DNA from 3 places in the Pseudoalteromonas sp. A22 genome. Region 2 is predicted to be linked to each of the others. Evidence: predicted binding sites of a transcription regulator. Region 2 holds the regulator's gene; each other region holds the start of a gene.
The links. Region 2 encodes FliA, which starts transcription of late flagellar genes. Its sites were predicted from a motif close to CTAAAGNTNNNNNNNNNNNNGCCGATA; they were not measured.
Positions count from the first base shown of each region.

Region 1: GSF04_RS11970 (VC2046/SO_2500 family protein) is a predicted target of FliA. The motif match lies at 744-770, and genes of this name have one in related genera.
Region 3: pomA (flagellar motor protein PomA) is a predicted target of FliA. The motif match lies at 1,226-1,252, and genes of this name have one in related genera.

Region 1 covers NZ_CP047238.1:1,598,037-1,600,301, forward strand. The annotation lists gene GSF04_RS11945 (DUF2938 domain-containing protein) at 1-260, shown strand, start outside; tRNA gene GSF04_RS11950 (tRNA-Tyr) at 278-362, opposite strand; tRNA gene GSF04_RS11955 (tRNA-Tyr) at 389-473, opposite strand; tRNA gene GSF04_RS11960 (tRNA-Tyr) at 503-587, opposite strand; tRNA gene GSF04_RS11965 (tRNA-Tyr) at 608-692, opposite strand; gene GSF04_RS11970 (VC2046/SO_2500 family protein) at 805-1,326, shown strand; gene GSF04_RS11975 (YchJ family protein) at 1,688-2,164, opposite strand; gene GSF04_RS11980 (SulA-like leucine-rich domain-containing protein) at 2,210-2,265, opposite strand, start outside.
Region 2 covers NZ_CP047238.1:1,416,501-1,418,765, reverse strand. The annotation lists gene GSF04_RS11180 (protein phosphatase CheZ) at 1-53, opposite strand, end outside; gene cheY (chemotaxis response regulator CheY) at 73-456, opposite strand; gene GSF04_RS11170 (RNA polymerase sigma factor FliA) at 499-1,233, opposite strand; gene GSF04_RS11165 (MinD/ParA family protein) at 1,236-2,096, opposite strand; gene flhF (flagellar biosynthesis protein FlhF) at 2,089-2,265, opposite strand, start outside.
Region 3 covers NZ_CP047238.1:3,044,182-3,046,446, forward strand. The annotation lists gene GSF04_RS18595 (flagellar motor protein MotB) at 1-400, opposite strand, end outside; gene pomA (flagellar motor protein PomA) at 403-1,170, opposite strand; gene xseB (exodeoxyribonuclease VII small subunit) at 1,405-1,644, shown strand; gene ispA ((2E,6E)-farnesyl diphosphate synthase) at 1,644-2,265, shown strand, end outside.

The DNA.
Region 1 (2,265 bases), 180 kb from region 2:
TTGGGATTGTATTCGCCTTGGTGTTACTACTGAGCGTGGGCAAGCCTTGGTTGACTGAGCCTAGCCTTTTCATTGCGTTAGTTTTTGGCTTAATAACGTGTGTTTTTCCATTTTTTATTATGCAACCCTGTTTTGGTGCAGGGGTAGCAGCATCTAAATTACCAGAGCCGAATAAGGCAAGGGTAAAAAGTATGGCAGCACATTTGATTTTTGGCTTTGGATTGTTTTTAAGCTCGTTTATATATGTAAGCTTATTGTGAGAGCAAGCAATAGAAGGTGGTGGAGGGAGCTGGATTCGAACCAGCGAAGGCTGAGCCGTCAGATTTACAGTCTGATCCCTTTGGCCGCTCGGGAACCCCTCCATCATTTGGAGCGTTTACTTTAAAAGTGGTGGAGGGAGCTGGATTCGAACCAGCGAAGGCTGAGCCGTCAGATTTACAGTCTGATCCCTTTGGCCGCTCGGGAACCCCTCCATACATTTTAAAGCGTTACAATTTGAAAGTGGTGGAGGGAGCTGGATTCGAACCAGCGAAGGCTGAGCCGTCAGATTTACAGTCTGATCCCTTTGGCCGCTCGGGAACCCCTCCGAAATTGTAACTGTTGTTTATGGTGGAGGGAGCTGGATTCGAACCAGCGAAGGCTGAGCCGTCAGATTTACAGTCTGATCCCTTTGGCCGCTCGGGAACCCCTCCTAAACAACGGCGGTGATAATAACAAAGTTTTTTTCGAAGTAAAGAAAACTACTAAAGTTTTTCGGAAAAAGGCCGATAAATTCATAATTAGCAAAATAATCGGTTGGAATACATGCAAATTGATGGCGTTTTAATCAGTGAGTCGCAATTAGGATCCGCATTGAACATTAGTGTTCATGAGACGCGCTCTGCCGATTTTGCCATGCTGTTATCTATGCTATCAACCGATGCATTAGATTTTAGCCAATTTCACCTACCAAAATCTGAAGCTGCCGCAAAAGATAACTCAGAAGAAACACTAAAAAAGCAATTTGAAATAGGTCCACAAAAGCCGCTTGCGCCAAAAGAGTACAATATGCTTATTGGTCAGCATAACGCGCAGCTGGTATCTATGGGGGCGATGGCAACCTTGCGATTGCAAGAAAATTTAAATCCAGAACCTTTTGCCGCACGAAATGATAAAAAGCATATTCCACTCGAAGTCGTAGAAAATTTGGAACCAGCGGTTAAAAGACGTTTGGCGAGCGCGCAAGGTAAACAGGCCTTAGTTGCTGATAAGGCAATGGATGCGGCTGGTTTTTATGATCAAATTGCAACGGGTGATATGCAGAGTATGTTACGCGCGACGGCGTAACAACATTAGCTGCTTTTACTCCTTCAAAATTGAGCAAATTTAAGACAAACGGGTATTAAAACTTGTCATTTCACAGCTGTTTGCTTCGTTACTAGACTGACATAAAACGCCATGCTTATCGTGCCTCATGTTTAATACCAATTGAATTAATTCTCTAATCAATTTGAAGGGTGAAATAGCATATTAGCTTCGTTAAAAATTTCTCATTTAGAACAACTAAATAGCAAAATGTTTGCCTTGCTACTAAAGCTATTTCCCCGCTTCAAAATAGATCATTTACTTAATACAACTGGTATAAGCTAAACGGCCTTTAATCATCCTTAGCTTGCTTCAAGCTTTTTTATTGCTTTGTATCTAATCTCTAATTCAGGTTATTTTTGGTACCGTGGCACTTTTTGTACTTTTTGTCACTGCCGCACGGACAGAGGTCATTTCTGCCTACTTTGGTTGTAGGTGTATCGTACAATTCACCATCTAAGTAATACCATCTGCCTGCTTCGGTAATAAAATTTGACCGCTCATGGAGTATATAGTGTGTGTTTTCTGCGATATAGTGCGCCTTAAACTCAACGATCCCCTGAGTAGCTTCTACTACTTCTTCTAGCACTTCCAATTTTATAAAGTGTGCATAATTAGCAAATGCAGCAATATCGTCGATATTGTTTTGTGATTGTTTAGCCTGGGCGTAGGTGTCATGAATATACTTTGCATCTTTTAAGCAGTATGCAGTATAGCGAGAGCGCATGAGTATTTGTGGACGCTCTGCGAATTTTTGTCCCTTAAGGTACGGCTCACAACATTGCGAATAGGGAAGGGATGAATTGCAATAACAAGACATAAAAACTTCAGTTTTAACAAATTTATATCCTGTTATTGTAGCTTGTTAAGCGCTTTGAAAACAGTGGATCGCAACGTCAGATACCGGCAGTTCCATTTTGT
Region 2 (2,265 bases):
ACAAGTTGCTTAGCTTGTTCAAGTGTAATTTGAGGCGCAGCATTTACAGACATAGGCCATATCCCCTTGCTGTTAGCCTAGTCGCTCAAATACTTTTTCAAGCTTAGTTTTGAGCGTACCTGCAGTAAACGGTTTAACAATATATCCGTTCACCCCAGCTTGCGCTGCTGCAACAATTTGTTCTTTTTTCGCTTCTGCGGTAACCATCAACACTGGAATGTGCTTAAGCTTTTCATCTGCGCGTATTGCACGAAGCAAATCAATACCTTGCATGCCCGGCATATTCCAATCAGTTACTACAAAGTCAAACTCCTGATTTTGTAGCATCGGAAGTGCTGTACTACCATCATCAGCTTCTTGAACATTGGTAAAGCCTAAATCTCTTAATAGGTTTTTGATTATTCTTCTCATAGTAGAGAAATCATCAACCACGAGAATCTTCATGTTCTTATCCAAAACTTCCTCCAGTGAGGTTCGAACCCAACTATTTTATGTACTCTAATTTATCCAGTCATTGATTTTAGCTTTAAGCTTTATCATTGCCTGACCGTGAATTTGGCTTACTCGAGATTCACTGACATCAAGGATGGCACCAATCTCTTTTAAATTCATTTCGTCGTTATAGTAAAGTGATAAAACCAGAGCATCCCTTTCGGGTAACGCTTTGATAGCATTTACTAAAGACTCGTTAAAACGTTCATTTTTAACGTTATTAAACGGTTTGTCTAGCGCAAAATCGCTGTTTGCTGGGGTTATCACGTCTTCATCAACCCCAAGATCCTCAATACCGATGACTTTACTTGCATTTACATCATGTAAAATATGATGGTACTCATCTAGAGATATATCAAGTTTTTCAGCGATTTCAGTGTCTTTTGGTTCTCGACCAAGGAGAGATTCTAACTCGGAGATAGCTTCTGCAACCATTCTGCTATTTTTGTGAACAGAACGAGGCGCCCAATCACCACGACGGATTTCATCCAGCATTGCGCCTCGAATACGGATCCCGGCAAAGGTCTCGAAACTAGCGCCTTTAGTTGCATCGAAATTTTTAGATGCTTCAATCAATCCAATCATACCTGACTGGATCAGATCGTCGAGTTGCACACTTGCCGGAAGTCGAGCAATCAGGTGGCACGCCACTTTTTTGACAAGTGGAGCATGCCGTTCAACCACCTTATGAATGTGGTCTGAAGTTTGATATCCCGCAGCTCTATTGACCGGAGAAGCCATAATCACCCGTTTACAAGTTGTTCAATGAAAAATTCTAGATGACCGGAAGGTTGATGCGGAATTGGCCATTTAACTGCCTTAGCAGCAAGTCCCTTAATCGCAATCGCCGCAGGGGAACTCGGAAATAAATCCACGATAGCTCTTTGTCTGCGAGAAGATTTACGCATGTTTTCGTCAAACGGTACGGTGGCCACTAATTCCAGTGCTACATCAAGAAAACGGTCTGTAACTTTTGAAAGTTTAGCAAATAATTCTTGCCCTTCACGCATACTGCGGACCATGTTGGCAACAATTTTAAAACGATAGACACCATGCTCTCTGCTCAAAACTTTGATCAACGCGTAAGCATCTGTAATGGAAGTCGGTTCATCACACACCACAACCATCACATCTTGTGCAGCTCGAGAGAAGCTCAGAACCATATCTGAGATACCGGCTGCGGTATCAACAATTAAGACATCAAATTGCGTGTTAAGCTCGCTAAATGCACGAATAAGTCCTGCATGCTCTGCGGGAGTCAGCTCTACCATACTTTGAGAGCCTGACGTCGCCGGTACAATTTTAATTCCAGCGGGACCTTCTACGAGAATCTCATCTAGTTCACATTCACCCGACAACACGTGCGACAGATTTTTTTCTACCCTTAGACCTAACATCACATCACAGTTTGCCAAGCCCAAGTCCGCATCTAAAACGAGAACTCGCTGTCCTTGTTGGCCCATAGCGATGGCAGTATTGAGCGAGACGTTGGTTTTACCCACCCCACCTTTTCCACCGGTCACGGCTATTACTTTTACACCCTGGTTGCTATTTTGACTCATTCTACGCAGGCCACTTGCTTGATCTAAAACTGTGTTAATCATACATTCCTACTGACTCTGACGCTACAGGTACACGTCGAGAGTGCTGTGCTTTTATTCTTTTTAAATACAATTGCTCAGCCTTTTTTACTAGCTTTTGAGCATTTGCTACGCGAATGTCTTCTGGCACTCGCTGACCGTTGGTAAGATACCCTATTGGCAAGCGATTTTG
Region 3 (2,265 bases), 1.6 Mb from region 2:
GAGCTGTACTGGCTGACTCACCACCACGCTTATTGCCCCGCTGCTCTTGCCGACCACCCGCAGACGATTCATCACCAGCCTGAAACTCAAGCATCTGTTGCGTCATTTCTACGGTTTGCTGTTGGATAGTTTCAATTGGTGTTGGCTCTGGCTTACCAGGAGTAAATTCCATCGCGATAACACTGGTACCTTTTGGGATATCCTTTACTTCAATTTTGTTTTGCACACCAAAAGCAAATTTCATCGACCCGGCAATTTGCTTAAACTTCAGCACGTCCATTTCAGAAAATGCCAGTAGCAGTACAAAGAAGCACATCAGTAATGACATCAGATCAGCAAATGTCCCCATCCAGGCGGGAAGACCTGGAGGAGGACATTTACATTCTTTCTCATCTGACATGGTTATTCCTCAGCCTCAGCGCCACGTTTAGATTCAGGCAAATAATTTTTCAAAATGCCTTCAATAACTTTCGGGTTTTGGCCATCCTGAATGCCTAAGACAGCATCTAAGATGAGCCGCTGATTTCGCTCTTCTTCATCTTTACGAAGCTCAAGCTTAACCTGAATAGGGATCGCAACCACGTTAGCTAAAAACGCACCATACAAAGTTGTTAAAAGTGCAACAGCCATGGCTGGCCCGATTGCTTTTGGGTCGTCCATGTTAGACAACATAGCTACCAAGCCGATGAGCGTTCCGATCATCCCCATCGCAGGCGCAATATCCGCGAGGGATTTAAATAAACCCGCGCCTAGTTCATGTCTTGAAGACGTTAGGGAAATGTCTTTTTGCAGTGTGGCACGTACAACATCAGCGTCATGGCCGTCGACTAACATATCAACGCCTTTACGCATAAACTGGTTGGGAATTTCGGCTTCTTCTAACGCTAAGAAACCACCTTTACGCGCAGAATCAGCAAGCTCAACGGCTTTTTCAATCAGCTCTTCAGGGGTTTCAATCTTAAACATGAAGGCCTTGCCGGCCACTTTACCAATGCCGAAAAATTGTCCAAGCGTAAAGTTAGACAATACGATAAAAATTGAACCACCAAATACGATAACGACGGAAGGCGTGTTATAGAACATAGCGATCTGGCCATCACTACTTAGTACCATCGACATTACAATCAAACCTATGGCACCCAGGATCCCTATTACCGTTGCTAAATCCACATGTCCTCCGAGGGAAGTTATTTGTGATAAATCACGCAGTTATTATTGTTTGAGTTATCGGCAAGTTTCTCTACAACTTAACACTATTATATTAAAAAGTGTTTAAAATGCGAGTTTATAGCAGATCTTGTAATGCCGATACTCCGTCAGATCAAAAAGTCTCTGGTTTTTTTGACCTTGGCGCGCAATCCCCCTAAAATTGCCACACTTTTACTTTACGGGTCAGTGTGACATATGGCGGTAAAAAAACCTGATAACTTGAGCTTTGAAGAGGCCATGCAAGAATTAGAACAAATCGTTGCAGACATGGAAAATGGTAGCTTACCTCTGGATCAAGCACTTAAACAATTTGAGCGTGGGATAAAGCTCGCAAAAGCTTCAAACCAAAAACTTCAGCAAGCTGAGCAGCAGGTCGCTATTTTAATGGGCGAAGATGAGCACGCGCAATTACAGCCATTTGAAAACGAAGCCTAATGTCAGCAAAATTACAAGAAAAACTCCTGTCTGCTAAGACTCGTGTAGAAACCACCGTTTTACACTATTTTGATAATGTGCTTGATACTGAAGAAAATATCAAAGCCGCAACGCGCTACAGTATAGAAAATGGTGGTAAACGCTTGCGACCGTTTTTGGTGTACTGCACTGGTGAATTGTTTGGTGCGGCTCCAGAAGACTTAGACAAGGCCGCTGCAGCAATAGAGTGTGTTCATAGCTATTCGTTGGTGCACGATGATTTACCCGCGATGGATGATGATGAACTTAGGCGCGGCCGTCCAACCTGCCATATTCAATTCGATGAAGCGGCAGCTATCTTAGCTGGCGATGCCTTACAAACTCTGGCGTTTGAGCTGTTAAGTGAGCATCAATTCGCAGTAAGCCACCATGCGCAAATAAAAATGATTTCCGCGCTAGCTAAAGCATCGGGTCTACAAGGCATGGTTGGTGGCCAAGCACTTGATATAGCTGCTACTAATCGTTCAATTTCCATAGACGAACTAGAACGTATTCATAAGCTAAAAACAGGTGCACTGCTAAGCTGTGCTGTAGAGCTTGGGATCTTATGCGGCAACCCAGAGCTAGTTACCGAGCAAGCAT